Regions from separate parts of the Streptomyces sp. NPDC059002 genome, predicted to be linked through region 2. Evidence: riboswitches for the same ligand, from Rfam matches in the RefSeq annotation. Region 2 holds a riboswitch; each other region holds the start of a gene.
What was found. Region 2 has a riboswitch for cyclic di-AMP ahead of ACFWZ2_RS31120 (M23 family metallopeptidase). Riboswitches for the same ligand answer to the same signal wherever they lie in the genome.
Positions count from the first base shown of each region.

Region 1 (9,893 bases), on a different contig from region 2:
CGGCTGCATCGAGCGCAGATGGACCTCGCGGCCGCCCGCGATGCGCACCTCGATGTCCGGGCAGACGAAGCGGGTCATCGCGAGGATGCGCAGACAGCGCTGCGGCGTGAGGTTCCACTCCTTGGCCAGCGGCGTGCCCTCGAAGGGGATCAGGAAGTTCACCGGCACCGAGTCCGCGTCGAGTTCGCGCAGTGCGTACACCACGTCGACCAGGTCCGCGTCGCTCTCGCCCATCCCCGCGATGAGCCCCGAGCAGGCGGAGAGGCCCGCCGCGTGCGCCTTCTGCACGGTGTCGACACGGTCGGCGTACGTGTGCGTCTTGGTGATGTCGCCGTACGTCGCCTCGGACGTATTGAGGTTGTGGTTGTACGCGTCGGCGCCCGCGCCGCGCAGGCGCTCGGCCTGACCGTCGGAGAGCAGGCCGAGACAGGCGCACACCTCGACGCCCTCGTTCTGCTCCTTGACCGCCGCGATGGTCTGCGCGACCCGGTCGACGTCGCGGTCCGTGGGCCCGCGGCCGCTGGCCACCAGACAGACCCGCTTGGCGCCGCCCGCGACCCCGGCGGCCGCCGCCTTCGACGCCTCGTCGGGCTTCAGCCAGGTGTACTTGAGGATCTCGGCCTTGGAGCCGAGCCGCTGCGAACAGTACGAACAGTCCTCGGGGCACAGGCCCGACTTGAGGTTGACCAGATAGTTGAGTTTCACCCGTCGCCCGAACCAGTGCCGCCGCACCTTCCCGGCGGCGGCCACTACGTCCAGGAGATCGTCGTCGGAGGTGGCCAGCACGGCCAGCGCCTCTTCACGGCTCGGCAGCTCGCGCCGAAGCCCCTTGTCCACCAGCGTGTTCAGCAGATCCATGGCGCTGATCCTTACGTACGGCGACCCCCCTGGCCAAGGAGAGTTCGCACAACAGAAACGGTTTGAGGTGTGGGTATTGCCACACCCTGGCCCGGTGGCCTGGCGACTAGGGTCTGTGCAATGTCTACAAACAGGCCCCGAGTGGCGGCATCGGCGAGCGCGCCGTTCGACTGGATCGACGAGCAGGCGAGGCTGCGGTCCGAGGCCGGGCTCGTCCGGACGCTGCGCCCCCGCGCCGCCGACGCGGGCGGCCTCCTCGATCTGGCGAGCAACGACTATCTGGGCCTGACCCGGCACCCGGCGATCGCCGAGGGCGCGGCCGCCGCCGCCCGGCGCTGGGGCGGCGGCGCGACCGGCTCGCGCCTCGTGACGGGCACGACGGAGCTGCACGCCGAGCTGGAGCGCGAACTCGCCGACTTCTGCGGCTTCGAGGCGGCGCTCGTCTTCTCCTCCGGCTATGCGGCGAACCTCGCCGCGGTCACCGCGCTCGCCCCGCACGGCTCACTGATCGTCTCCGACGCCGGCAACCACGCGTCCCTCATCGACGGCTGCCGCCTCGCGCGCGCCGCGACGCAGGTGGTGCCGCACGCCGACCCCGCGGCGGTGCGCAAGACCCTCGACGCGCACGACGGGCCCGCCGTCCTGGTCAGCGACTCGGTGTTCTCGGTGGACGGCGACGCGGCGCCGCTCGCCGAACTCGCCACTGCCTGCCGGGAGTTCGGGGCCGGGCTGATCGTCGACGACGCCCATGGGCTCGGTGTGCTCGGCGCCGGAGGGCGGGGCGCGCCGCAGGCCGCGGGACTCGCGGGCGCGCCCGACACCGTGGTCACGCTCACCCTCTCGAAGTCCTTCGGCAGCCAGGGCGGCGCCGTGCTCGGCCCGGCCAAGGTCATCGAGCATCTGGTGAACGCGGCCCGCACCTTCATCTTCGACACGGGGCTCGCCCCCGCATCGGTGGGTGCCGCGCTCGCCGCGCTGCGGCTGCTGCGCGCCGAGCCCGAGCGTGCCGCGCGGGCCCGTGCGGTTGCCGCTGAGCTGCATCAACTCCTCACGGCTGAAGGGCTGTTGGCGGTACGTCCCGACGCCGCCGTCGTCTCCGTGCGGGCGCCGTCTCCGGACGAGGCCGTGCAGTGGGCCGCCGACTGCCGGGCGGCGGGCCTCGCCGTGGGGTGCTTCCGGCCGCCGTCCGTGCCGGACGGGATCTCGCGACTGCGGCTGACCGCCCGTGCGGATCTCACCGGCGGACAGATCGCCGATGCCGTACGAGTGATCAGCCGCACCGCACCCAGGTGAAGATATGTTCCTGGCCCACAAGGGGCCGGGGTCTGCTCACCGGAGGCTGTCTACGAACGTCTCCCAGGGGCCGGGGGAGAAGAGCAGGGCGGGCCCTGCCGTGTCCTTCGAGTCACGCACGGCGCGCAGGCCGGATAGCGGACCCGAGTCGAGCGTGGCCGTCTCGACACAGTTGTTCATTCCATTACTGCGACTGCTGCGCTGCCACCGCGCAACATGCAGTGTGGCGCTGGAAGGTACGTGCCGAGGCAGTGCGGTCATGGTGCCTCCTTACACGCCGTCGCCTAGCCCGGCGATGAAATCCGTTGAGTCCTCTGGTGATAGCGCCTGTCCCTGAAGGGAGGTGAAGGCCTCCGTGTATGCCTGGAGGTCTTCTTTCCGCTCGAGGTAGAGGCTACTCGTCAAATGGTCGAGAACAACCAGATCCAGATCAGCAATGTTCGGAAATGAGAAAATAACGAAAGGACCGATGAGGCCCACATGCTCTCCGGCTGCGAACGGCAGTACCTGAAGCCGCACATGGGGCAGGTGTGCCGTGTCCCTTAACCGCGCGAGCTGCCCCGAGAAGACCTCATCACCGCCCACCGGACGTCTCAGCACCGCCTCGTCGAGGACCACGCTCAGCCGCAGCGGCGGATCCGCGCGCAGCACGTCCTGACGGGCGAGCCGCACCTCCACCAACGCCTCGACCTGCTCCTCCGGCAGCCCGCCGAGCGCCGCCCTGGTCACCGCGCGCGCGTAGTCCGGTGTCTGCAACAGGCCGGGTACGACACTGGTTTCCAGGGTGCGCACCCAACTCGCCTGTGATTCAAGGCTGATGAAGTCGCGATAGGTGGCGGGCAGCAGGTCGCGGTAGGCCTTCCACCAGTGGTGGCGGCCCGACCCCGCGTCGTCGGCGCCGCCCAACGCGGCCAGGCGCTCGATGAGGTGAGGGTCCTTCACGTCGTACGCCTCGAGCAGGAGCCGCACGTCGGCGGCCTTCACGCCGCTGCGGCCCGTCTCGATCCGGCTGACCTTCGACTGGTGCCAGCCGACCTTGGCCGCGGCCTCGCTGCTGGTGAGTCCGGCAAGGCCGCGCAGTGTGCGCAATTCTGCACCGAGTTGGCGGCGGCGCACCGCGGGCCCGTACTGCATGCCCGTCTCCTTCCGGACGGAGCCGTCGGTGTCCCGGCGGCTGTGCGGGGGACAGTAGGCGACAGTAGAGGAAGTGCCGGTCTCTCGCCCAAATACGGTCTGTCGTGGCAGAGTTCACCGCTTCGAGCGACAGATATATGCACATCTCGGTGGATCGCCACCCGTGACCGGCCAAGGAGTGGCAGGCTGGCGCGAAGCACCAGTCCGGGGTTGTCCTCGAGTCATCCGCCACGAGTCGGCGAGACCAGTCCCGGTGGGAAAGGGACAGCGTCGCCATGGCAGATCACCAGGAAGCATCCGTCACCCTGCCGAGCGATCCTGCCTCGGTTTCCGCGGCCAGGAAATTCGTCTCTCGGGTGCTCTTGGAATGGGGCCTGCCAGGGGAGGACGAAGTAACCGACACGATCAGGCTGATCGTCTCCGAGCTCGCCACGAACGCCGTGCAGCACACCCTCGGCCAGTCGCCGACCTTCACCGTGGACCTGGAGCTCGACCGGGACGAGCAGCTGCGCATCGGCGTCACCGACAGCCACCCCCGCTACCCCAAGCGGCTGCCCGCCGCCGTCCAGCAGGACAACGGCCGCGGCATGGTCATCATCCGCTGGCTGGCCGCCGAGTGCGGCGGCCGGCTGTCCGTCAGCCCCACCGAGGAGGGCGGCAAGACGGTCTGGATCGCCCTGCCCTGGACGGCGCCTGTGCAGGACAGACACCGCGACGCGGCCCGCTGACCCCCGCGCCGCCGGTTCAGCCCGCCGAGCGTCCATAGGCCCCGCGCAGCAGCGCACGGAAGGAGTCCGCCGCGGCGCCCGACTCGTCGGTGCGGTGGACGACGGAGATGGTGCGCCTCAGATCGCCGGGCGCCAGCGGCCGCATCCCGACCGGGGTCGCGGCGGTGCGTGCCACCATCTCCGGCACCACGGCGATGCCGAGCCCGGCGCTGACCAGCGCGCAGACCAGTGCGTAGCCCGGCGTCTCGACCACCACCGAGGGCGTCGCACCGGCCCGCGCGAGGGCGCGCTCCACGGCCTGCCGCGGCGGATGGTCCGGCGCCATGCTGATCAGCGGCTGCCCGGCGAGCGCGTCGAGCGGCAGCCGTGACGTGCCGCTCGCGAGCGCGTGCCCCGGCTGCGTCACCAGGACCAGCTCCTCGACAAGGACCGGCTCGGCCGACACGGAGGCGGGCAGCGGCGTCGCGTCGGCGGGTTCGTACGCGTGGGTGAGGGACAGGTCGACCTCGCCCGCCGCCACGGCCGCGACGCCGAGCGGCGGTTCATAGCCCGCGACCGTCAGTTCCACGTCCGGGTGGGCCCTGCGGAACGCGGTCAGGACGGGCGGCAGCAGATGGATGCCGCCCGTCGGGAAGGTGCCGACGCGCAGCCTGCCGCCGGACAGGCCCGCGACCTGCGCCAGTTCGTGCCGGGCGCGTTCCATCTCGTCGAGCACCCGGCGGGCCCTGGCCACGAGCAGCTCGCCCGCGCCGGTCAGCCGCGCCCCGCGATGGTGCCGCACGAGCAGCCCGGTCCCGGCCTCCCGCTCCAGCTTGGCGAGTTGCTGGGAGAGGGCGGGCACGGTGTAGCCGAGGCGCTCGGCGGCCCGGGTGATCGAACCGGCCTCGGAGACCGCGACGAGTGCGGCGAGCCGCGTGGGGTCGTACATGGCAGCTCCCTGCGGCGCGGAGTACGTGCGTACGGCGAAGGGCGGCGGGGCGCCCGGAAGCCGGAGCTTAAACGTCTGCTTAAGGCAGGCTCAGGATATTGCACATACCCGTTGAAGGCTCGGTCCCGGCAGTCTTGGCGCCATGGACGCACAACTGGTCGCCTTCACCCTGTTCGCGGCGGGCATGGTCGCCATGCCCGGCGCCGACTTCGCCGTCGTCGTACGCAACTCCCTCGCCTCACGGCGGGCCGGTGTGGCCAGCGCGGTCGGGGTCGCGGGCGGGCTCCTGGTGCACACGGCCCTCGCGGTCGCGGGCGTCGCGGCGGTGCTCGCCGCCGTGGCCGCGCTCTTCCGCGCGCTCCAACTGATCGGTGCCGCCTATGTGCTGTACCTCGCCTACCGCGCGCTGCGGTCCGCGGCGCGGCCGCGGGAAGCGGCGCCGGAGGCACCCGTGGTGCGGGGCGGGGCTCTGCGGGAGGGCTTCCTCACCAACGCCCTCAACCCGAAGGCGTCGATCACGTTCCTGAGCGTGCTGCCCCAGTTCGTGCCCGCGGGCAGTCCCGCGATGCCGCGGACGCTGCTGCTCGCGTCCATCGTCGTGGCGTTCGCCCTGCTGTGGTTCCCGGTGGTGGCGCTGCTGGTCGACCGGCTCGGCACGTGGCTGCGACGGCCTCGTACGGCCCGCGCCATCGAGGCGGCCACCGGTGCGGCGCTCGGCGCGCTGGGTCTGGTGCTCCTGGTGGAGCCGTTGCTGGCCTGAGGCCATCGGGGCGGTCGGGTGCGGCGGTTCGGAGCGTGCCCCCGAGCACTCCGGAGTGCTCGGGGACCGTCGGCGCGGCGCGGGTCAGCGGACCCGGCCGTACCAGACGCTCTTGGACCAGATCTTCTCCAGACGCACCACGGTTCCGCGCTTGGGCGCGTGCCATATGCGGCCGTCGCCCGCGTAGATCCCGACGTGGTAGACGTTCCGGCCGGAGTGGAAGAACACCAGGTCGCCCTTGGTGCGCTGCGACTTCTTGATGTGCTTGGTCTTGTTGTACTGCGCGGCGGCGGTGCGCGGGAGCTTCTTGCCCGTCTTCTTGAACGAATAGAGCGTGAGGCCCGAGCAGTCGAACCGGTTGGGCCCCGCGGCGCCGTAGCGGTAGGGGGAGCCCTTCTTGGACGCTGCGATCTTGAGCGCCTTCGTCCCGTGTGTTGCTGCCTCCGCTTCCGCGGTGAGCCCGGGGGCCACCATGGTGCCGCCTACTACGGCGAGCGTCAGGGCCGATGCGGCACCGGTCCTGGTGAGCAGCGACGGAACATGATTCAGCGCAGTCATGCGCAACCCTTCGTCAGCCGCCTGTGAAGGATGACCTGTCGGGTTCGGGCAGGCGAAGATGCCCGGCCGCGTCGTGCTCTGCGGCTTCACCCCAAGGGCGTCGTCCGGACTTCCCGGACGGGCCCGTCATGCCTGGGTCCTCCACTCCTGCCGTTGCACCCATGTCGACCGGTCATCCGGGTGGCGGCAGGACTCGGCGTCCGCCCGGACCGCCCCACCGCTGTGGCGGGGGCTTGTCGTCGGAAGGGATCTTGACCCGACAAGGGCGAAAAAACCGAGCCGAAACGGTGTTTTGTGAGGCTCCTCACGACTGACCCGTTCGGGTGGACACTGTCGAAATGGGGTCTGGGTCCCCGTGGCTGACGATGGTTCGACCAGCACCGGAATGAAGCATTCCGCGCGCGTCGTACACACCTGGCGCAACTCTCGACCACGGCCTGACGGACCCTCGGCTACGCCATACGGGGGACCCCGCCTGGTCCGTTTCGAAGGCGGCCCGGACGTTCCCGCGAGCGGTTCGCCGTGGTCAACTCCCCGGCAGCGGCGGCACGGTGACCCGCCGGGCCCGCCGCTCGCCGTCGAGCACGCGCAGCGCCTGGGCCAGCGTCGGCGCATGCACCTCGCTCTCGCCGCGCTGATGCATCAGCGTCAGTGCGTCCCGCAGAGCCGTCGCCCTGCTGACCAGGGCCTGGGCGGCGCGCAGCCCGCCGTAGGTGTGCTCGGCGCGGGCCGGATTGATCCGGCCGACCAGATCGACGACTTCGAGGTAGCGGTCGATCAGCTCGGCCTCGGCGCGCGTCAGCGCCGGCAGGGGCGGGAGTTCGGGCGGCAGCATCTCGGCCTCACCTCGGGTCGCGCGCGGCGAGCGAGGTCTTGCGGGTCGGGATGATGCGGTCCACGAGCCCGTACTCGACGGCCGCGGGGGCGTCGAGGATCTTGTCCCGTTCGATGTCGGCACTGATCCGCTCGGGGCTCTGCCCGGTGTGCCGTACGAGGAGTTCCTCCAGGAGCCGCCGGGTGCGCAGGATCTCGTCGGCCTGGATGGCCAGGTCGCTGGCCTGTCCCTGGATCGGCTCGGTGACGGACGGCTGGTGGATGAGCACACGCGCACCGGGCAGCGCGAACCGCTTGCCGGGCGTGCCCGCGGCGAGCAGCACGGCGGCGGCCGACGCCGCCTGGCCGAGGCAGGTCGTCTCCACGTCACAGCTGACGAACTGGATCGTGTCGTAGAGGGCGGTCATCGCGCTGAACGAGCCGCCGGGGGAGTTGATGTACAGCGAGATGTCGCGGTCCGGCGCCTGGTATTCGAGGTGCATGAACTGCGCCATCACGTCGTTCGCCGACGTGTCGTCGATGGGGGTGCCGAGGAAGACGATCCGCTCGTCGAGGAGCTTCGAGTACGGATCCAGGGTCCGCGTCCCCGAACTCGTGCGCTCGGTGAACTGGGGCAGGACATAACGGGCGGACGGACGGTTCATGGCACGCCTCTTTTCGTGGGGTCGACCTGGCGCCGTTCGTGGAGGGGCCAGGGCCTCTGTAAAAAATGTACAGGACGTACGTTCATGGAGGGAGTGGGGCCACCGGATCCGCGGCACGGGCGGTGCCCCGCGTACCCTCGACGGGCCATGCAAAAGGAAGAGAAGGATCTGCTCGCGCTCGAAGTCGACGTCATCCACGGCCTCGGCACCCGGCCGGTCGGCGACCGGGCGACCGTGACGGACCCGTCGGTGCGCGCCGTGTGGTCCTGGTCGCCGCGGGCACGTCTGCTGGCGCTGGGTCCCGGCGTAGAGGATCCGGGTCCGGTCGACGTCGCGGCACAGCCGTACACACCGGAAGAGATACCGGCCGCGCTGACCCGGCTCGCGGCGGCCCTGGAGACCCCGGGCGACGCGGCACGGATCCAGGGCGGCCCGTGCTTCACCTTCCCCGACCGCCTGGCCGAGCCCTCTCCCGCGCCCCTGCCGCTCCTGGTCTCGGACGCCGAAGGGCGGCGCGCCGCACGGCAGTTGAGCCGTCCGGGGAACTGGCAGCCCGGCGAATGGCAGGAGTTGATCTCCGGGGCCGCGGGGGAGTGGGCGATGGCCGTGCACGACAGCGAGCCCGTGTCGATCTGCCACACCCCGGCCGCGAACGCCCGCGCCGCGGAGGCCGGGATCTGGACCCGCGCGGACCACCGGGGCCGCGGCCTCGCACCGGCCGCGGTCGCCGCCTGGTCGCGGCGCGCGGGCAAGGGCAGGGACGTGCTCTTCTACAGCACCACCGTCGACAACCACGCCTCGCGCGCAGTGGCCCGCACCCTCGGCCTCAGGCCGCTCGGCTGGATCTGGGTGGTGCATTGAGGGTCTCGGTCCTGCCCGAGGCGCCCCGTCCCGATGGGTGTGCCGGGGACGGGACGCCGATGTGCGTCGGTCGCAGGGGCGTGGTTCAGCAGCTGGCGGTCCGCTCCAAGGGCGGCGCTGTCATGGATCCGTCGGACAGGCCCTAGCCCCGGCCCTGTTCGAGACCCGCCTCGTACGCGAAGTCCACGCCGTTCAGGGAATCGAGGCCCAGGACGGTCTGCTCCGGATGGACGCGCAGGAGGCGCAGGCCCGGATGACCGGCCAGGGTCGATACGTCGACGGGGCTGTCGGCGTGCTCCAGTTCGAGGGTGGCCAACCGGGTGGCCGACCTGAGCCACTCCCACGTCGCGGACAGATCAGCCGGTGCACGCAGTTCGGTGAGAGCTTCCCCGGTCAGTGCCAGGGCGAGCACGGGTGCGGGCAGCCCCGGATGCAGCCGCACGCGTGCGCGGCCGCCGAGGTCCCGCAGGGCCGCCAGCTCGTCCGTGGTCGTCACGGTGAAGCGGACCCCGTCGTCGTCGAGGTCGGCCAGGACGCCCTCCGCGTACGCACGTGTCGCGAACCGCGGCCATGAGGAAGCCAGCAGCTGCCGGATGCGCAGATCGGGAACACGCTGGTAGAGAGCCAGCAAGGGAATGGCCGCGTCGCCCCCGATCGCCACGGCGGTCTGCACGGTGCAGCGGGCCTCCTCGCTGGAGAGGCGATCGGGACCGGGCAACTGCTCCAGCACCACGCCGCCGAAGTCCACCAGGTCCGAGACGTCGGACGGGGTGCGGGGCGGGATGAGGTTCCTGGCGCAGCGCTCGACCTCCGCCCGTACGTTCGGATCGAGTTCAGTGGCGTATTCGAGGGCCGCGACGGCCAGCAGATGCAGATGCTTCCTGCGTCCGGTCGACATGGCGGTGTCACCGCTGCGCACCAGCGAGAGGAGGAACTCGGCACACTCCTTGGGCCGGGCGTGCGCCACCGCCATCCGTACGACGTCTTCCCACTGCGGCTCTTGGGCGCGCAGCAGCAACAGGGCCGTGTCGCCCTCCTCCACGGCCGCCTTCGCCCCCAGATAGTCCTGGAAAGTGCGGTGGATGAAGTCGATCGTGCCTTCGCTCGGCTCGCGGAGCAGCCCGCTGCGGAGCAGCAGATGCCGGAAGATCTCCTGGCCTCCGCCCTGCGCCGCGGCGACGGGCACACCGGGCAGCGCGTCGGAGACGATCCGCTCCGCGTGCCTGCGGTCGAGTTCGGCCTTGCCGTTCAGGATGAATTTGTAGGCGAGCCGCTGCAGCAGCCGGACCTTCGGC
Region 1 is NZ_JBHYJI010000005.1:71,216-81,108, forward strand. Features, by position in the region: gene bioB (biotin synthase BioB) at 1-858, opposite strand, end outside; gene ACFWZ2_RS06970 (8-amino-7-oxononanoate synthase) at 979-2,151, shown strand; gene ACFWZ2_RS06975 (DUF397 domain-containing protein) at 2,188-2,412, opposite strand; gene ACFWZ2_RS06980 (helix-turn-helix domain-containing protein) at 2,422-3,285, opposite strand; gene ACFWZ2_RS06985 (ATP-binding protein) at 3,561-4,013, shown strand; gene ACFWZ2_RS06990 (LysR family transcriptional regulator) at 4,030-4,941, opposite strand; gene ACFWZ2_RS06995 (LysE family translocator) at 5,084-5,701, shown strand; gene ACFWZ2_RS07000 (C40 family peptidase) at 5,786-6,259, opposite strand; cyclic di-AMP (ydaO/yuaA leader) riboswitch at 6,263-6,468, opposite strand; gene ACFWZ2_RS07005 (hypothetical protein) at 6,786-7,094, opposite strand; gene ACFWZ2_RS07010 (ATP-dependent Clp protease proteolytic subunit) at 7,102-7,737, opposite strand; gene ACFWZ2_RS07015 (GNAT family N-acetyltransferase) at 7,885-8,598, shown strand; gene ACFWZ2_RS07020 (NACHT domain-containing protein) at 8,741-9,893, opposite strand, start outside.
Region 1: linked by a shared signal. The riboswitch ahead of ACFWZ2_RS07000 (C40 family peptidase) and the one ahead of ACFWZ2_RS31120 (M23 family metallopeptidase) in region 2 are both predicted to bind cyclic di-AMP.

Region 2 (9,893 bases):
CCGGCGGCATCTGGCAGTCCCTCGCCGGATCCTTCGCGGTGAGCGCGTACGCGACGCCCGCGTCACGCTGGCTGATAACGCCGGCCGACAGCTCGGTCGCCCGCGACGTCTCCAGGGACCCCGTCCCCGCCGATGACAGCGGCGCGCCCATGAAGGTCGGGCACAGCGACGTACTGAAGCTGCGGGAGGCCGCCGAGGACGCGCGGCGCTGGGACTCCAAGTACGGCGGCGGCGACTGGCGTTCGTCGATGGTCCCCGAGTGTCTGCGGGTCGAGGCCGCGCCCCTGCTGCTCGGCTCGTACTCGGACGAGGTCGGACGTGCCCTCTTCGGAGCGTCCGCCGAACTGACGCGCCTGGCCGGCTGGATGGCGTTCGACACCGGCCAGCAGGAAGCGGCCCAGCGCTACTACATCCAGGCGCTGCGGCTCGCGCGCGCGGCGGCGGACGTACCCCTTGGGGGATACGTCCTGGCGTCCATGTCCCTCCAGGCGACCTACCGCGGCTTCGGCGACGAAGGGGTCGACCTCGCGCAGGCCGCCCTGGAACGCAACCGCGGCCTGGCCACTGCGCGGACCATGAGCTTCTTCCGTCTCGTCGAGGCACGGGCACACGCGCGTGCCAATGACGCACAGGCCGCAGGGGCCGCGCTGCGGGCCGCCGAGGGCTGGCTGGAGCGGGCCCGCGACGGGGACAACGACCCGTCCTGGCTCGGCTTCTACTCCTACGACCGCTTCGCCGCCGACGCCGCCGAGTGCTACCGCGACCTGAAGGCACCCCGTCAGGTCCGCCGCTTCACGGAGCAGGCGCTGTCCCGGCCCACGGAGGAGTTCGTGCGCTCCCACGGGTTACGGCTCGTGGTGTCGGCGGTCGCCGAGCTGGAGTCCGGGAACCTCGACGCGGCCTGCGAGCAGGGGACGCGTGCGCTCGAGGTCGCGGGGCGGATCTCCTCCGCGCGGACCACGGAGTACGTGCGGGACCTGCTGCACCGCCTGGAGCCGTACGGGGACGAGCCGCGCGTGGTCGAACTGCGCGAGCGGGCACGGCCGTTGCTGATGGCCCCGGCCTAGGGGCCGCGGGCCGCCCTCCCGGCAGGCGGCGGACCGTCGCCATCCGCCCGGCGGAGGCACGGGTCCGCACGTGAACGGGCGGGTGGACCCGGGTTAACCCGCGCGGAGCGGCCGGGGAGGATCCGACGTCCCAGGTTTGAGGGCGTTGTCAGTGGCGCAGGGCAATATCTGTGGTGGGAGGTGAGGCGCGGTGAACAAGGTCGCGTACGACTGCGATGTGCTGGTGATCGGCGGCGGGATCGTCGGCCTGTCGACGGCGTATGCCCTCACGCGCACCGCCCCCGGCACCCGCGTGACCGTCCTGGAGAAGGAGCAGGCCCCGGCCCGGCACCAGACGGGGCGCAACAGCGGGGTGATCCACAGCGGGATCTACTACCGCCCCGGCTCGCTCAAGGCGCGGTACGCGGTCCGTGGCGCCGCCGAGATGATCAAGTTCTGCGCGGAGTACGGCATCGCGCACGAGGTCACGGGCAAGCTGATCGTCGCCACGGAGCGCGCGGAGCTCCCCCGGCTGCACGCCCTCGTCCAGCGCGGCAGGGAGAACGGCATTCCGGTGCGCGAGCTGGGCCCCGCCCAGATCAGCGAGTACGAACCGGAGGTCCGCGGCCTCGCCGCCATCCACGTCGGCACGACCGGCATCTGTGACTACGGCGCGGTGGCGGAACGCCTCGCCGACGCCTCCGGGGCCGAGATTCGCTACGGGTCGGGCGGCGAGGTCGTCCACATCGACCGCCGCGCCGACCTCGGCGTCGCCGTGCGTACGGCCGACGGCGGTGTCCTGCGGGCCAAGGTCCTGGTGAACTGCGCGGGGCTGCACTGCGACGAGATCGCGCGGCGCACCGGGGACGACCCGGAGATGCGGATCGTGCCCTTCCGCGGTGAGTACTTCGAGCTGGCAAGGCCCGAACTCGTGCGCGGCCTCGTCTATCCCGTGCCCGACCCGGCCTTCCCCTTCCTCGGCGTGCACCTCACCCGGGGCATCGACGGCGGCGTCCACGTGGGGCCGAACGCGGTGCCCGCGCTCGCCCGCGAGGGGTACGCATGGCCGGTCGTGCGTCCCCGCGAGCTCGCCGGGACCCTCGCGTGGCCCGGCTCCTGGCACATAGCCCGGCGCCACTGGCGGTACGGGGCGGGTGAGCTGCGGCGATCCCTCTCCAAGTCCGCGTTCTCCGATGCGGTGCGGAGGCTGCTGCCCGCGGTGCGTTCCGAGGATCTGGTCGCCGCTCCCGCGGGGGTGCGGGCGCAGGCCGTTCTGCGGGACGGGACGCTGGTGGACGACTTCTTGATACGGGAGGGGGCGCGGGCCATTCATGTGCTGAACGCGCCGTCCCCGGCGGCTACGGCGTCCCTCCCCATTGGCAGGGAGGTTGCCCGCCGGGCGCTTGGGGCGCTGCGGGTGGTTGAGTGAGGTTGCGTGCTCCCTGCGGGTTCGTGAGGGCTTGTCGCGCCCGCGCGGCGGAGCCGCACATGTCACAGCCCCGCGCCCCTTACGGGGCCCGTACGGGGCCGTCCATCGCTCGTACCCCGTAAAATTGCCGCACTGTGTCTGACTCATCCAACGCCCCCCAAGCTCCCCAGTCGACCGGCCGGCCGCAGGCCGTGCCTCGGTTTCCCGGGGGGCCGTCGCCCGATCCCGCGGGGTCGCATCATGAGCGGCGGATCCGTAGTTTTCAGCCCCGGCGGAGCCGGGTGACCACCAGCCAGGGGGATGCGCTGCGGCGGCTCTGGCCGAAGTGGGGGCTGGACATCGACGGGCTGCGCACGCTGGATCTCGCGGAGCTGTTCGCGGGGGACGACGGGAAGCCGTCGGAGAAGCCCGTCGTCCTGGAGATCGGGTTCGGCATGGGCGAGGCCACGGCCCAGATGGCCGGGGCCGACCCGGACACCGGAATCCTCGCGGTCGACGTGCACACCCCGGGACAGGGCAACCTCCTCGGGCTCGCCGAGCGGAACGGCCTGACCAATGTGCGCGTGGCCAACGGCGACGCGATCATCCTGCTCCGCGAGATGCTGCCGCCCGCGTCCCTCGACGGCCTGCGCGTCTACTTCCCCGACCCCTGGCCCAAGGCCCGCCACAACAAGCGCCGCCTGATCCAGCCGGAGTTCCTGACGCTGGCCGCGCCGTCCCTCAAGCCCGGCGCGATCCTGCACTGCGCGACGGACTGGGAGCCGTACGCGGAGCAGATGCTGGAGGTGCTGACCGCGCACCCCGACTTCGAGAACACCCAGGCCGACGGCGGGTACGCCCCGCGCCCCGGCTTCCGGCCCCTCACCCGCTTCGAGGGCCAGGGGCTCGACAAGGGCCACGTCGTCCACGACCTGCTGTTCCGCAGGACCACGGGCGGGACAACCGGAAGCGGCCCGTCCGCCCCGGAGGCCTGAGGCACCGTCGCGGCCACCCGCATCCCTCGTTAGGGTCAACGATGTGGCCACCAGTCCTCCATATCCGATACCTCCCGGGGCGCCCGCTCCGGGAGAGCTCCGCCGTGCGCACTGGTGGCAGCGGCGCGCGATACGCGTGGCCGCGCTCGTCACGCTGCTCGCGCTCTCGGGCCTCGTCATCCTCGCCCTGGTCAGGGAGCAGACCGGCACGGAGGGCTTCCTCGTGGGGCTGGGCCTCGCGGTCGTGCCCGTGCCCCTGCTCGTCGGCGCGTTCCGCTGGCTGGACCGAGTGGCACCGGGCCCCTGGCGGAACCTCCTCTTCTCCTTCTCCTGGGGGGCCTGTGCGGCCGCGCTCATCGCGATCGTCGCGAACAGCTTCGCGATCCGCTGGATAGCCACGACGACCGCCGACCCCAGCAGCGCGGACACCCTCGGCGCGACCGTGATCGCCCCGATCGTCGAGGAGAGCGCGAAGGCGGCGGCCGTGCTGCTCGTCTTTCTCTTCCGCAGACGGGACTTCACCGGGATCGTCGACGGCGTCGTCATCGCCGGGGTGACCGCGACGGGCTTCGCGTTCACCGAGAACATCCTCTATCTGGGCAACGCCTTCGTCACCGACCAGCTCAGCCGCGAGAGCGGCCTCGCATCGGTGACCGCCGCGACCTTCTTCGTACGCGTCGTCATGTCGCCCTTCGCGCACCCGCTGTTCACGGTCCTCACCGGCATCGGCTTCGGCATCGCGGCGCTCAGCTCCGACCGTCAGCAGCTGCGCCGCGTGCTGCTCCCGCTGGCCGGGCTGCTGCTCGCGATGGGCATGCACGCGCTGTGGAACGGCTCGGCGGTCTTCGGGCAGTACGGCTTCTTCACCGTGTACGCGGTCTTCATGCTGCCGTCGTTCGGCCTGCTGACCTGGCTGGCGATCTGGACGCGGCAGCGCGAGCTGCGCACGATCCGCGCCGAGCTGCCCGTGTATGTGGGGGCGGGCTGGCTCACCGCGCCGGAGCCGTACGCCCTCGGCTCGATGCGCGCCCGCGCGCTGGCCCGCGACTACGCCTCGTACACCTGGGGGAAGGCCGCGGCCCGCGCGGTCGGGGAGTACGAGGCGTACGCGACGTCACTGGCGCTGCTGCGGCACCGGGGCCGCAGCGGCCGGGCCGGGGCCGACTTCGTCGTACGCGAGCGGGAGTTGCTCGACGAGCTGTGGGAGCGGCGCGAGCCGTCCAGGCCCGCGCTCGCGTACGCCGCGCGGGCCACGGCGCCGGTCATGCCCCCGATGCCGTACGCCGGATACGGACATCCCGGGTACGGCTTCGTCCCGTACGGCCACGTCCCGTACGGGCAGCCGCAGCCCCACCCGGCGTACGGCTACCCGGCACACAACCCGGCGTACAACCCCTACCGCTCCTGAACGCCGGGCACCACCAAGCAGCGCTAGGCCGAAGCCGCGTTCAGCGTCGAGATCTCGGCGGGCGTCAGTTCCAGGTCCGCCACCGCGAGGAGCGCGGGAAGCTGCTCGACCGTGCGCGCGGAGGCGATCGGCGCGGCCACGGTGGGCTGTGCCGCGAGCCAGGCCAGCGCCACGGTGGCGACCTGCGCGTCGTGCGCCTGGGCGATCTCGTCGAGGGCGGCGAGGACGCGGTCGCCCCGCTCGGTCCCCACGTACTCCTCGGCCCGCGAGCTGCGCGCGCTCTCGACGGGGGTACCCGGGCGGTACTTGCCGGTGAGGAAGCCGGCCGCGAGCCCGAAGTACGGGACGGCCGCGATGCCGGAGCGCGACGCGACCTGCTGGAGGGAGCCTTCGTAGGTGTCGCGGGAGACGAGGTTGTAGTGCGGCTGCAGCGCGACGTAGCGCGCGAGGCCCTCGCGGTCGGAGAAGTCGAGGGCCTCCTGGAGCCGCTCGGGGGAGATGTTGGAGGCGGCGATGGCACGCACCTTGCCCGCCCGCACCAGCTCGTCGAGGGCGCCGATGAACTCTTCCACGGGGACCGAGGGGTCGTCGTAGTGCGTGTAGTAGAGGTCGATGTAGTCGGTGCCGAGGCGCTGGAGGGACGCGTCGGCCGCGCCCTTGATGGTGGCGGCGGACAGGCCCTTGTACTCGGGGAGGGCGCCGACCTTGGTGGCGATGACGAGGTCGGAGCGGTTGCCGCGCTCGGCGATCCACTCGCCGATGAGGGTCTCGGACTCGCCGCCCTTGTTGCCGTCCACAAAGAACGTGTAGGCGTCCGCGGTGTCGATGAAGTTGCCGCCCGCGGCGGCGTAGGCGTCCAGGACGTCGAAGGACGCGGCCCGGTCCGCGGTCCAGCCGAAGACGTTGCCGCCCAGGGAGAGCGGGAAGACCTCGAGGTCGGATGAGCCAAGTGTGCGAAGAGAAGTCATGTGGTGCTCAACGCGCCTGCCGGAAACGGAATTCCGTGTAGGGAGCACCGGACCGGCAGCCCTGACGTCGGGGGGTTGTCGCCAGGACCGCCGGGGTTCAGGAGCTCAACGGGCTCAGGGGTTCAGGAGCTCAACGGGCTCAGGGATTCAGGCCCTTGCTCTGCAGCCAGCCCAGCGGGTCGATCCCGGTGCCGTCGGGCGTGTGGACCTCCATGTGGAGGTGCGGTCCCGTGACGTTGCCGGTCGCGCCGACGCGTCCGATGACGTCGCCGGTGGTGACCTTCTGGCCCGCGCTGACATTGAGCGAGGACTGGTGGCAGTACCAGATCTCCGTGCCGTCCTCGAGCTCCAGGACGGTGCGGTAGCCGTACGCGCCCGCCCAGCCGGCCTCCTTGACGGTGCCGGTGTGCACGGCCTTGAGCGGCGTGCCCGTCGGGGCGGCGAAGTCGAGGCCGGTGTGGTGCCCGGAGGACCACATGGCGCCCGCGTCGCCGAAGTGCGAGGTCAGGGTGTACGAGGAGGTGGGGATGGCGTAGCTCTTGGCGAGCTTCGCGAGGCGCTCGGCCTCGGCCTTGGCCTTCCTGGCCGCTTCTTCCTTCTTCTTCTTGGCGGCGGCCTTGGCCTCCGCCTCCTTCTCCGCGGCCTTCTGCTGGGCGGCGGCCTCTTCGGCGGCCTTCTTGCCCGCGGCCTCCTCGGCCGCGGTGCGTACCGCCTCGTCGGCCTGGTGCTGCTGGTTCTCGGCCTGCTGCATGATGCGGCTGCGCAGGGCCTCGCCCGCGTCGGTGGTGCCCTGCTCGGCGTCGGCGGTGGTGACACCGGCGGCGGTGAGCGGCGCGGCGGCGGTGCGGATGTCCGTGTCGGCGGAGTCCGCGGAGTCGTCGGACATCAAGGAGCCCACGCCCGGCAGGGACTTGGCCTCCGGCAGCGAGTCGGCGACGGCGCCGACGCCCGGCAGGTCGGGCATGGATATGGAGACCGGCGGCTTGCCGCCCTGCGCGGTGGCGATGCCGCCCGCGCCGACGGCGGCTATGACGCCGACGCCGAGGACGGTGGAGCTGCGGGCGAGTCCGCCGCCGCTCTTCTTGTGCACACGGTGCCTGCCGCGGACGGGACGGATGGACTCCTCGGTGGGGTTCCACTCCTCCCAGGTCTCCTGGTCGTAGCCACCGAAGTCGTCGTCATTCGGTATGTACGGAGCTTGGGGGGCAGGCCGGTTGGACGCCACTGGGGCGCACTCCTTTCCTTCCTTCTCGCCTACCGGGTTAGCTGACGGGTTCGGAGCAGGAAGGTCTCCTACGGACATCTGGCACGGATGCGCAGAGGCCCGATTCACCCCAAGTTGGTGGTTCCCCGGCTCCCTTGCGGGATTAGGCGCGTGCGCACGGAGCCGCCTCTAGTGACGGCTGGGACGACCGCGCTGCGTTATCGAACGTTAATAGACGGCGGGGGTGGAATCCAAGCCGTTCCGACTGATCGTTAACGCTCTTGGCCCGTACTTAACGGGACACGCGGGTTCGGAACGGGGCGAGTTGACCCCGGATTCATGCACACCGGAGCTTCACATTCCCTTGACAGGACGTCAGTTTCTATGCGGAGGGGTGTTCCTCACTCACCGTCGGTGACATCCCGCTCCCGCACGACGGGCCGCCGCACCGCGAGCAGCGCCATGTCGTCCGTCGCCCCGCCCCCCGTATGCCGCCGCACCTCCTGCACGAGCGTGGCGAGCAGCGCGTGCGGACCGTCCTTGCCCGGGAAGATCCGGCCGCCGAGCCGGTCCGCGGGATCGTAGAAGACCCCCGCCACATCGCGCGCCTCCGACAGGCCGTCCGTGTAGAAGAGCAGCGTCGCCCCTGGCGGGAACTCCGTCTCGTCCGCCCGGTCCGGCCAGGCCCCCAGATCGCCCATGCCGAGCGGCAGCGCGGGCTCGCTCGCGGAGAGCACCCACAGGCGGCCGTCCCCGCGCAGCAGCAGCGGCGCCGGGTGCCCGCGGTTGATGAGCCGTACGGCGCCCTCGCCGTACGGGATCTCCGCGAGGACGGCGGTGGTGAACCCCTCGAACGCGTCGAGCCCGTCGCGCCGGGTGCCCTCGCGGGCGAGCGCCCGCTCCAGGCGCTGCGCCACCGCCTCCAGCGTGGCCTCCTGCTCGGCGGCCTCCCGGAAGGACCCGATGACCACGGCGACGGCGGCCACCGCGCCCATGCCCTTGCCGCGTACGTCGCCGACGATGAGCCGTACGCCGTGCGGGGTGTCCTGCACCGCGTACAGATCCCCGCCGATGAACGCGTCGGCCTGCGCGGCCTCGTACCGCGCCGCGATGTCGAGCCCGCCGATGCGCGGATCGGGTTCGGGCAGGACGGCGCGCTGGGTGGCCTCGGCGATGGAGCGCGCGGTGGCGAGCCGGGCGTTGCCGCGGCGCACGACGCGGTTGATGACGATCGCGAGGGCGGCGACCGTCATGACGGTGATCAGCTCGGTGATGGCCTCGACATGGCTGTCGAACGCGTTGCCGTAGTGCAGGACGAGGACGGCGACCGAGGCGGCGGCGCCGGTCAGGACGGTGTTGAGCAGCGAGTAGAAGGGGGCCGCGATCAGCGGGGCGGCGGTGAACAGGGGGGCCGCGGTGAACTCGGGCGGCGTCGACGCGTCGTACACCACCCCGGCGATCAGGAGCAGGAAGGGCAGCGCCCTGACGAAGGCCCATTCGTGCGCGGTGGTGCCGTTGTCGTCGACCCGTTCGCCCCGTTTCCCCCCACGGCCGTCCTCGCGTCCTCCTCGCTGCCCCACCGCTCGCTCTCCTGCCGACTCCGCGCCCAACACCGCGCTGCGCTGCACTCAGGCTTCCCGCAGCGCGGTGCGGGTGCGACCTGGTGTGGGCCGACCGGGTTAACCCGGGGCCCGCACCCGGCCGCGGCGGATCAGCTCACGGTCGCGGCCGGCACCGGTGCGAGCCGCCCCGATCTGGCAAGTCCGCGCAGCGCCGCGGCGCAGCACACGCCGACCGCCGCGAGGACCGCCCAGGGCAGCGCGGGCAGCTCGCGGGTGGCGTCGAGCAGGGCGCCCATGCCGAGGTTCCCCGCGGTGATGCCGATGCCGCAGACGGTGTTGTAGAGGCCGTAGTGCGTGGCCACCCAGCGGTCCCCCGCGAGCGAGACGACGGTGTCCATCTCGAAGGGGTAGAGCACCGCGGTCGCCGCGGCGAGCGCCGCCGCGCACAGCAGCAGACCGGCGACCCCGACGTACCCGGAGCCGCCGAGCGCGGGCGGCAGGAACGCCGCGCCCATCAGCCCGAGCCCGGCGACCAGGCACTGCTCACGGCTCCAGGTGCGCCGGCACCAGTCGGTGATGCGCAGCTGCCCGAGGAGCGCGACGAGTCCGGACACCACGAAGAGCGAGCTGGTCGCGACGGTGCCCGCGGTGCCCTCGCCGAGCAGCCGCTCCACGGACAGCGGCAGCGCGAGATAGACCTGGAAGGACAGGACGTACGACCCGGTCATGGCGAGCGAGAAGAGCCAGAACGACCGGTTGCCGAGCACCACGCGCCACTGCCCGCTCTCCTGCGCGGCCGCGCCTCCCCGTCGTGCGGGCAGCCGGAGCACCTGCACCACCGAGAGTCCCGCGAACAGCACGGCGGCCACCGCGCAGGTGAGCCGGAAGTCGAAGCCGGTCAGGGCGAGTCCGACGAGCGGTCCGAGCAGGATGCCCGTCTGGTAGAAGACGTTGAACAGCGCGAACGCCTCCACGCGGCGCTCGGGCGGCCCGGCCTCCGCTGCGACGTACGCCCGTACCGCCGGGTTGAACAGCGCCCCCGCGAGCCCCGTCGCCACCGAGGCGGCGATCAGCACGGGAAGGGTGTCGGCGAAGGCGAGCGCGCCGAAGCCGACGGTACGCAGCGCACAGCCCGCGACGATCATCGGCTTGAACCCCAGCCGGTCGGCGAGCGCGCCGCCCACCAGGAACATGCCCTGCTGGGACAGGTTCCTGACCCCGAGCACCAGGCCCACCGCCCAGGCGGCGAGCCCCAGTTGGCCCGAGAGGTGCGCCGCCAGGTACGGCATCAGCATGTAGAAG
Region 2 is NZ_JBHYJI010000045.1:15,486-25,378, forward strand. Features, by position in the region: gene ACFWZ2_RS31095 (MFS transporter) at 1-1,067, shown strand, start outside; gene lhgO (L-2-hydroxyglutarate oxidase) at 1,258-2,475, shown strand; gene trmB (tRNA (guanosine(46)-N7)-methyltransferase TrmB) at 2,610-3,449, shown strand; gene ACFWZ2_RS31110 (PrsW family glutamic-type intramembrane protease) at 3,493-4,857, shown strand; gene ACFWZ2_RS31115 (aldo/keto reductase) at 4,881-5,825, opposite strand; gene ACFWZ2_RS31120 (M23 family metallopeptidase) at 5,965-7,050, opposite strand; cyclic di-AMP (ydaO/yuaA leader) riboswitch at 7,062-7,209, opposite strand; gene ACFWZ2_RS31125 (PP2C family protein-serine/threonine phosphatase) at 7,431-8,609, opposite strand; gene ACFWZ2_RS31130 (MFS transporter) at 8,741-9,893, opposite strand, start outside.

Region 3 (9,893 bases), on a different contig from region 2:
CCGCCTCCAAGAAGCTCGACATCGACCTGAACCCGCGGTACGGCACCTGGGACGTCGACAAGAACAAGCGCGCGGACGCCAGGACGCCGTGGGTGCGCGAGGTCACGGACGCCAAGGCCGCGGGACAGGGCGAGCAGGCGTAGGGCCTGCCCGGCGGACCAGGCCGCGGTCGCGGGGGCTGGCACGCACTCCCCCAAGCTCTCGGCTCCGCCCGAGCAGGGGAGACCCCACTGCGTTGCCGCCCTCCTCCGCCTTGCAGCCGCACGCACCAGACCCCGCTCGCCGGCACCGAAAGGTGGCCGCCACCCGCACGCGGCCTGATCCGCCGGACAGGCCCTGGCGGTATCGGCTTGTCGGCGACGGTGGCGTCGTTGTCAGTGGGGCGGGTTACGTTCGACGGGTGAACGCCACCGAGACCACGCCCCCGGCCGACGCCTCCGACCCCTCCGAGGAGGCCGTCGGCCGCGTCATCCTGCTGACCACCAGCCACCGGGTCGCGCCCGGCCTCCTCTCCTGGCCCGCCTGGCAGGCGCTGCACGGCGCCGACGAAGTGCTGTGCGCCGACGCCACGCACCCGCAGCTGCCCTATCTGCGGGAGGCGGGCGTGCCGGTGGAGCAGGCGTCGCCCACTGCCCAGGAGCTGGTGGACGCCTGCACGGGCGGGCGCACGGTCCTGGTGATCGCGACGGCCGAGGGCGACCGCCCCCTCACCGACGGCCTGGCCCGCCTCGCAGGCTCCGGCCGCGTCGCGATGCCGGACCTGGAGCTGCTCCCCGCCTCGTACGACCTGCCGGGCGCGCGCCTGCTCGACGTGGTCCAGGTGATGGACCGGATCCGCGACGAATGCCCCTGGTCCTCGCAGCAGACCCACAAGGGCCTGGCGAAGTACGCGATCGAGGAGGCGTACGAGCTGGTCGAGGCGATCGAGGACGGCGACAGGGACGAACTCCGCGAGGAGCTGGGCGACGTCCTGCTCCAGGTCGTCTTCCACGCGAGGATCGCCGAGGAGGGCGGCCCCGACGAGGACGACGAGTCCTTCTCCATCGACGACGTCGCGGGCGGCCTCGTCGAGAAGCTCATCCACCGCCACCCGCATGTCTTCGGCGACGACTCGGCACAGACCCCGGACGACGTCCGTGCGCACTGGCTCCGCACCAAGGCGGAGGAGAAGCAGCGCACGTCCCTGACGGAGGGCATCCCCCTCGGCCAGCCCGCCCTGGCACTCGCGGCGAAGCTGGCATCCCGGGTGCGGACGGCGGGACTTGAGGTGACGGTGCCTTCGGGCGGAGACATGGGGTACGAACTGCTTGCCCTGGCCCTGCGGGCCGAAGCGGAGGGCGTCGACCCCGAGGCGGCGCTGCGGGTGGCGGCGAGGGCGTATCGGGATGCGGTGCTGGCGGCTGAGGGGGCGGGGGATTAGGGACCGCCCCCTCGACGGGCGGGGGACTGAGCGCCCGAAGGGGCGCGGGGAACTGCGCGACCAGCCACGATGCACCCGCAGGCATGACACCGGCCGCCCGGCGGAGCGATACCGTCGACCGCATGCACGACAAGGCCTCCGCCCCGCCCTCGCAGCCCGAGCTCTTCACCTGGGAGTTCTCCAGCGATCCCTACCCCGCTTACGCCTGGTTGCGGGAGAACGAGGCCGTCAGCAAGCAGCGGCTGCCCAGTGGGGTCGAGGCCTGGCTCGTCACCCGGTACGCGGATGCTCGGCAGGCCCTCGCCGATCAGCGGCTCAGCAAGAACCCCGCCCACCACGACGAGCCCGCGCACGTGAAGAGCAAGACCGGTATTCCGGGTGAGCGCAGCGCCAACCTCATGACGCATCTGCTCAACATCGACCCGCCGGACCACACCCGCCTCCGGCGTCTCGTCTCGAAGGCGTTCACCCCGCGCCGCGTCGCCGAATTCGCGCCGCGCGTGCAGGAGTTGACGGATCAGCTCATCGACCGGTTCGCCGAGGAAGGCACCGCCGACCTCATCCACGAGTTCGCCTTCCCGCTCCCCATCTACGCCATCTGCGACCTGCTCGGCGTCCCGCGCGAGGACCAGGACGACTTCCGCGACTGGGCGGGCATGATGATCCGGCACGGGGGAGGCCCGCGGGGCGGTGTCGCGCGGTCCGTGAAGAAGATGCGCGGCTATCTCGCCGAGCTGATCCACCGCAAGCGCCTGGACCCGGGCGACGACCTCATCTCCGGCCTCATCCGCGCCTCCGACCACGGCGAGCACCTCACGGAGAACGAGGCCGCGGCGATGGCGTTCATCCTGCTCTTCGCCGGGTTCGAGACCACCGTCAATCTCATCGGCAACGGCATGTACGCCCTGCTCACCCACCCCGAGCAGCGCGAGCGGCTGCAGCGTGCCCTGGCGGAGGGGGACACCGGCCTCCTCGAGACCGGTGTCGAGGAGCTGCTCCGCTTCGACGGGCCCGTGGAGCTGGCCACCTGGCGGTTCGCCACCGAGGCGCTGACCATCGGCGGGCAGCACATCGGCGCGGGCGATCCCGTCCTCGTGGTGCTCGCCGCCGCCGACCGCGACCCCGCCCGCTTCGCGGATCCCGACACCCTCGACCTGTCCCGGCGTGACAACCAGCACCTCGGGTACGGCCACGGAATCCACTACTGCCTGGGCGCCCCGCTCGCCCGCCTGGAGGGCCAGACCGCCCTCGCGACACTGCTGCGGCGCCTTCCGGACCTGCAACTCGCGGCGGATCCTGCCGATTTGCGGTGGCGTGGCGGGCTGATCATGCGGGGACTGCGGACGTTGCCCGTGGAGTTCACATCCGCACAGAGAACGGCACCGAACTGACGGTCCGTCAAGACTGTGACTTTCACGTGATCTCCGCTGCATCGACTTGTGACAGGCGTTCGAGTGCGACTACGTTCACGTCGACTCGGACACCTGGTGCCCGAGTTGCCGCAATAGTCTCCTGAAAGGCAACCGCATGCTCTCCGGCAATGGTCGTCACCGACGCCCCCGCCAAGCCCCGGCCCTCATCGTCGCGGCAGGAGTCACCGGATCAGCCATCGCCATCCCGCTGCTCGGCGCGACCAGCGCGAGCGCCGCCGACACCGCGACGTGGGACAAGCTCGCCGAGTGCGAGAGCGGCGGCGCGTGGAGCGCCAACCCCGGCAACGGGTATTACGGAGGACTCCAGTTCTCGCAGGAGATGTGGGAGAACTACGGCGGCCTCGACTACGCGCCGAGCGCCGACCAGGCGTCCAAGTCGCAGCAGATCGCCGTCGCCGAGAGCGTCCTCTACGACCAGGGCACGGCCGCGTGGCCGAGCTGCGCCCCGATCGCCGGACTCACCGACGGCGGTGCCGCGGCCGACGTGGACCCGGGTGCCCCGATGACGCCCGAGCCGTCGGACCCGACCGGCTCCGGCGAGACGGACAAGCCCACCGAGAAGCCCTCCGAGAAGCCTGCTGAGAAGCCCTCGGACTCCGCGGAGCCGTCCGACGACGCGAGCGGGCCGGCGGACTCGGGTGAGGCGTCGGACGACTCCGGGGATGCCCGCGACAAGAATCACGACGAGCCCGGCAAGGGTGACAAGAACGACAAGGGCAACAAGGACGGCGAAGGCGCGGCGGACGGCAAGGGCGACAAGGACGGCAAGGACGCCCCCGGCAAGTCCGGAGAGAAGGACGCCACTTCGCCCGCGCCCGAGGACTCCACCGCCCCCTCCGGCGACTCCGCGCCCGGCCGCCACCGCGGCGACCGCGCCGACGAGCAGCCCTCGGGAGACGACGGCAAGGACCGTCCGGGGCGGCACGCCTCGCGTGGCGAAGGACGGACGGACAAGGTCGCCGACGGGACGTACACGGTGCGCTCCGGAGACAACCTCTCGGCGATCGCGGACGACCTCGACGTCGACGGCGGCTGGCCCACGCTCTATGCCGAGAACAAGAAGACCGTCGGGGCCGACCCGGACCTCATTCTCCCCGGTCAGAGCCTCGATTTGGGCGAAAAGTAAGGGAAGTTGACGAAGAGTCGGGTGGGGGCTTCGCGTCGTATGTCCGGTTTGGCGCGAGTGAGAGATGGGTCTCAGAAGACCTGATCGTCTTTGAAATTCGGTGGATTGCGTGTCTACGGTCGTGACCGCTCGCCACTGCGGGCCCCGCCGGTCGGTACGCCGAATCCTGCCAACGGCCGGACGGGAACAGTCGTCGCTCAAGAGCGCCGTAGGCAGGAGCGGGGGACCCAAGGTAAGTGCCGGAAACGGCTAGGGGTGAAGTCGCGCTCTAGGAAGCGCGGCCGGGCAACCACATCGGCCCGAACCCGACAGCTCACCTCGCAGGCGTCGGTGTAGGGGATCAACTCATGCTGCTTTCCGGCAAGGGCAAGCACCGTCGCCCGTCCAAGGCCACCCGCGTCGCCACGCTCGTCGGTGTGACCGGCGCGGCCGTCGCCGCCCCGCTGATGGCGGCCGGCTCGGCCAACGCCGCCACCGGCCAGGAGTGGGACGCCGTCGCCCAGTGCGAGTCCGGCGGCAACTGGTCCATCAACACCGGCAACGGCTACTACGGCGGCGTGCAGTTCTCCGCCTCCACCTGGGCCGCGTACGGCGGCACCAAGTACGCGCCGACCGCCGACAAGGCCTCCAAGGCCCAGCAGATCGAGATCGCCGAGAAGGTCCTCGCCGGTCAGGGCAAGGGCGCCTGGCCGAGCTGTGGCGTCGGCCTCTCGGGCGCCGCGTACAACGGCGGCGGCTCGCAGGAGCAGGCCAAGCCGCAGCAGCAGCCGAAGCCGCAGCCGCAGCAGACCCAGCAGCAGGCTCCGCAGCAGCAGGCCGCGCCGAAGCCGCAGCCCACGCCGCAGGCCGAGACCAAGAAGACCGTCGAGACCCCGACCGGCAAGACGGTCAAGAAGGGCGACGGCGAGTACAAGGTCAAGTCGGGCGACACCCTGTCCAAGATCGCCGAGGACCACAAGGTCAAGGGCGGCTGGCAGAAGGTCTACAAGCTCAACGGCGACATCATCGACGACGCCGACTTCATCTACCCGGGTCAGCAGCTGCACCTCAGCTAAAGACCCGCGAGCGGCCGTGCCTCGGCGGACGCACGGCCGCTTCCCCCGTCCCCACGGGCTCCCCGCCCCGGTGCGCGTATCCCCCGTACGCACCGGGGCGGGGCCGTGTCCGGCGCCGGAAGGCCCGCGGCCTTGGCCCCGTGTTCGCCCCTAGCGAGCTACCGGCCAGTAGAAACACGGGCTTCCGTCCCGTTTCCCAGGTATTTGGGCCCTCGCCCGTCCCACGGGACGGGCGGTCGGCTGGCCGAAGCTCCGGAGCCCGTTAGGCTCGTGAGACGCAGGGCCGAAGCGGCCCCGCGTAAATGCGTCACATCCCAGAAGGAGATGCTCGTGCCGTCCATCGACGTCGTCGTAGCCCGGGAAATCCTGGACTCCCGAGGCAACCCCACGGTCGAGGTCGAGGTCGGCCTCGACGACGGCAGCACCGGTCGTGCCGCCGTCCCGTCGGGTGCCTCCACCGGTGCCTTCGAGGCCATCGAGCTTCGCGACGGTGACCCCAACCGTTACCAGGGCAAGGGTGTCGAGAAGGCCGTCCTCGCCGTCATCGAGCAGATCGGCCCGGAGCTCGTCGGCTACGACGCCACCGAGCAGCGTCTGATCGACCAGGCCATGTTCGACCTGGACGCCACCGACAACAAGGGCTCGCTCGGCGCCAACGCCATCCTCGGCGTCTCGCTCGCCGTCGCGCACGCCGCCTCCGAGGCCAGCGACCTGCCGCTGTTCCGCTACCTCGGCGGCCCGAACGCGCACCTGCTGCCCGTCCCGATGATGAACATCCTGAACGGTGGGTCGCACGCCGACTCCAACGTCGACATCCAGGAGTTCATGATCGCCCCGATCGGCGCGGAGTCCTTCTCCGAGGCGCTGCGCTGGGGCACCGAGGTCTACCACACCCTCAAGTCCGTCCTGAAGAGCAAGGGCCTGTCCACCGGCCTCGGCGACGAGGGCGGCTTCGCCCCGAACCTGGACTCCAACCGCGCCGCGCTCGACCTCATCCTCGAGGCCATCAAGCAGGCCGGTTACGTCCCCGGCGAGCAGATCGCGCTCGCCCTCGACGTCGCCGCGTCCGAGTTCTACAAGGACGGCAAGTACGAGTTCGAGGGCAAGTCCCGCTCGGCCGCCGAGATGACCGAGTACTACGAGGAGCTCGTCGCCGCGTACCCGCTCGTCTCCATCGAGGACCCGCTGTTCGAGGACGACTGGGCCGGCTGGAACGTCATCACCGCCAAGCTCGGCGACAAGGTGCAGCTGGTCGGCGACGACCTGTTCGTCACCAACCCGGAGCGCCTGGCCCGCGGCATCGAGGAGAACTCGGCCAACGCCCTGCTCGTCAAGGTCAACCAGATCGGTTCGCTGACCGAGACCCTGGACGCCGTCGAGATGGCCCAGCGCAACGGCTTCAAGTGCATGATGTCCCACCGCTCCGGCGAGACCGAGGACGTCACCATCGCCGACCTGGCCGTCGCCACCAACTGCGGCCAGATCAAGACCGGCGCCCCGGCCCGCTCCGAGCGCGTCGCCAAGTACAACCAGCTCCTGCGCATCGAGGAGATCCTCGACGACGCCGCGGTCTACGCCGGCCGCAGCGCCTTCCCGCGCTTCAAGGGCTGATCGAGCCGGAGGCCCGGTAGTAACGCCGGGTTACCTACGTCCCCGCACGCGGTCCCGTACCGTGTGCGGGGACGTAGGTACGTTGAGGCACTGACGCGCTGCTCTGGGGAGGCGGAACCATGGCCAAGGCCGGGACCAAGGACCGGTTCTCCACCGCGACCCGCCTGCGCCTGCTCGGTGAGCAGACCGCCGAGCGGGTCTACCGCTCCCAGACCAAGCGCCAGGCCCGCCGCTCCCGCCTCACGGGCCGCGCGGCCCTCCTCGCCCTCGTGCTCTGCTCCCTGATCGTCGCGCTCGCGTACCCGATGCGGCAGTACGTCTCGCAGCGCGCCGAGATCGACGACCTGCGCCGGCAGAAGGCCGAGCGCCAGGAGGACGTCGAGAAGCTGCGCGACGAGAAGGCCCGCTGGCAGGACGACGCGTACGCGGAGCAGCGCATCCGGGACCGGCTGCACTATGTGATGCCGGGCGAGACCGGCTTCACGGTGATCGACCCCGCGGCGACGAAGAGCCGCCGCACGGACCAGGGAGCGGTCACCCGGCCCTGGTACTCGAACGTATGGGACGGCGTCGACAAGGCCGACCGCCCCGACGACTGACCCACGGACATGGAAAGACAGGCATGGAAACGCCTCCGCCGACCACAGAGCGCACCGAGCCCACCGACGCCGACGTCGAGGCCTTCAAGCAGCAGCTCGGCCGCCCGCCGCGCGGCCTGCGGGCCATCGCGCACCGCTGCCCCTGCGGACAGCCCGACGTCGTCGAGACGGCCCCGCGCCTCCCGGACGGCACGCCCTTCCCGACGACGTACTACCTGACGTGCCCGCGGGCGGCCTCCGCGATCGGCACTCTTGAGGCCAACGGCGTCATGAAGGAGATGTCGGAGCGGCTCAAGACGGACCCCGAGCTCGCCGCCGCGTACCGCAGGGCGCACGAGGACTACATCGCCCGCCGCGACGCCATCGAGGTCCTTGAGGGCTTCCCCAGCGCGGGCGGCATGCCGGACCGCGTGAAGTGCCTGCACGTCCTGGTGGGTCACTCGCTGGCCGCGGGCCCCGGTGTGAACCCGCTGGGCGACGAGGCCGTCGCGATGCTCCCGGAGTGGTGGGCGAAGGGCCCGTGCGTCACGCCGTCCGCCACCTGCCAGGAGGACATCCTGAAGCTTGGCGCGAACGGCGGCGGCTTCTTCGGTGTCGACGGCGACGCCGACGAGGCGGCCAAGTGACCCGCGTCGCCGCCGTCGACTGCGGCACGAACTCCATCCGCCTGCTCGTGGCGGACGCGGACCCGGCCACGGGTGAACTCGTCGACCTGGACCGCCGGATGCAGATCGTCCGGCTCGGCCAGGGCGTGGACAAGACGGGCCGCCTCGCCCAGGAGGCGCTGGACCGCACCTTCGCCGCCTGCCGCGACTACGCCGCGATCATCAAGGACCTCGGCGCCGAACGCGTCCGCTTCGTCGCCACCTCCGCGTCCCGCGACGCCGAGAACCGCGACGAGTTCGTGCGCGGCGTCGTGGACATCCTCGGCGTCGAGCCCGAGGTCATCACCGGCGACCAGGAGGCGGAGTTCTCCTTCACCGGTGCGACCAAGGAACTGACGGGGCGCGACGATCTGGCGCAGCCCTATCTGGTCGTCGACATCGGCGGCGGCTCCACGGAGTTCGTGGTCGGCACGGACCATGTCGAGGCGGCCCGCTCGGTCGACGTCGGCTGTGTCCGGATGACCGAGCGTCATCTCGTACGCGACGGAGTCGTCACGGACCCGCCGACGCGCGAGCAGCTGGACGCGATCCGTGCCGACATCGAGGCCGCCCTCGACCTCGCCGAGAGCACGGTGCCGCTCAAGGAGGCCCGCACGCTCGTCGGGCTCGCCGGTTCGGTCACGACGGTGGCCGGGATCGCGCTGGGCCTCGACGCCTACGAATCGGCGGCGATCCATCACGCCCGCGTTTCGTACGAGCAGGTCAGCGCGATCGTGGAGCGTCTCACGCACGCCACGCACGACGAGCGCGCCGCGATTCCCGTGCTGCATCCGGGCCGTGTCGACGTGATCGCGGCGGGCACCCTCGTGCTGCTCGCGATCATGGACAGGGTCGGCGCCCGCGAGGTCGTCGTCTCGGAACACGACATCCTCGACGGCATCGGATGGTCGATCGCCTGAGCGCGCCCCGTGGCGCCTGAGCGGCCGTGAGGGGGGCCGAAAGGCCCCCCGACGAGACTCCGTCGGAAAAGTTCGTGAAGTTCTTCACAAGGAATTCGGCCCTGATGGGCGAGGTTCAAGGACCTTCGACCCCCGAAAGGGGTACCCAGGGGTCCGACGGTGTGTGGCCGGGGTGCTTCGCGCGTGTGTCACGCGCGTGAAGCGGCCCGGTGGTCCACTCCCCGCGGGGGCCCAGAGGGGCAGCTCACAGGGGGTGGACAACGACTCGCGTGACGCGGTGGTTCCCCTGCGCCGCCATGACCTCCGTCACGTGGGCGGCGAAGTGTAGCAGAGGCCCTACTCAACCTTGTGAAGGGGCGCACGAGCGACCCCCGGCGGGCAGGTGGATACTCGATGGCATGAGCACCACGGAGCGTCCCAGGATCCTCGTAGTAGGCGGTGGGTACGTAGGCCTGTACGCAGCTCGGCGCATTCTCAAGAAGATGCGCTACGGAGAGGCGACCGTCACGGTCGTCGACCCCCGGTCGTACATGACCTACCAGCCCTTCCTCCCCGAAGCCGCCGCCGGCAGCATCTCGCCTCGGCACGTCGTCGTCCCGCTGCGACGCGTACTGCCGAAGGCCGAGGTCCTCACCGGCCGGGTCACCACCATCGACCAGGACCGCAAGGTCGCCACGATCGCCCCCCTCGTGGGCGAGGCGTACGAGCTGCCTTTCGACTACCTCGTCATCGCGATGGGCGCGGTCTCCCGCACCTTCCCGATCCCCGGCCTCGCCGAGCAGGGCATCGGCATGAAGGGCATCGAGGAGGCCATCGGCCTGCGCAACCACGTCCTCGAGCAGCTCGACAAGGCTGACTCCACGACCGACGAGGAGGTCCGCCGCAAGGCGCTGACCTTCGTCTTCGTCGGCGGTGGCTTCGCGGGTGCGGAGACCATCGGCGAGGTCGAGGACATGGCCCGCGACGCGGCCAAGTACTACACCAACGTGAAGCGCGACGACATGCGCTTCGTGCTCGTCGACGCCGCGGACAAGATCCTCCCCGAGGTCGGTCCCAAGCTCGGCCAGTACGGCAAGGAGCACCTG
Region 3 is NZ_JBHYJI010000041.1:37,958-47,850, forward strand. Features, by position in the region: gene ACFWZ2_RS29820 (SurA N-terminal domain-containing protein) at 1-143, shown strand, start outside; gene ACFWZ2_RS29825 (nucleoside triphosphate pyrophosphohydrolase) at 401-1,420, shown strand; gene ACFWZ2_RS29830 (cytochrome P450) at 1,543-2,811, shown strand; gene ACFWZ2_RS29835 (transglycosylase family protein) at 2,948-3,979, shown strand; cyclic di-AMP (ydaO/yuaA leader) riboswitch at 4,174-4,322, shown strand; gene ACFWZ2_RS29840 (transglycosylase family protein) at 4,327-5,034, shown strand; gene eno (phosphopyruvate hydratase) at 5,365-6,645, shown strand; gene ACFWZ2_RS29850 (septum formation initiator family protein) at 6,765-7,244, shown strand; gene ACFWZ2_RS29855 (DUF501 domain-containing protein) at 7,268-7,870, shown strand; gene ACFWZ2_RS29860 (exopolyphosphatase) at 7,867-8,808, shown strand; gene ACFWZ2_RS29865 (NAD(P)/FAD-dependent oxidoreductase) at 9,207-9,893, shown strand, end outside.
Region 3: linked by a shared signal. The riboswitch ahead of ACFWZ2_RS29840 (transglycosylase family protein) and the one ahead of ACFWZ2_RS31120 (M23 family metallopeptidase) in region 2 are both predicted to bind cyclic di-AMP.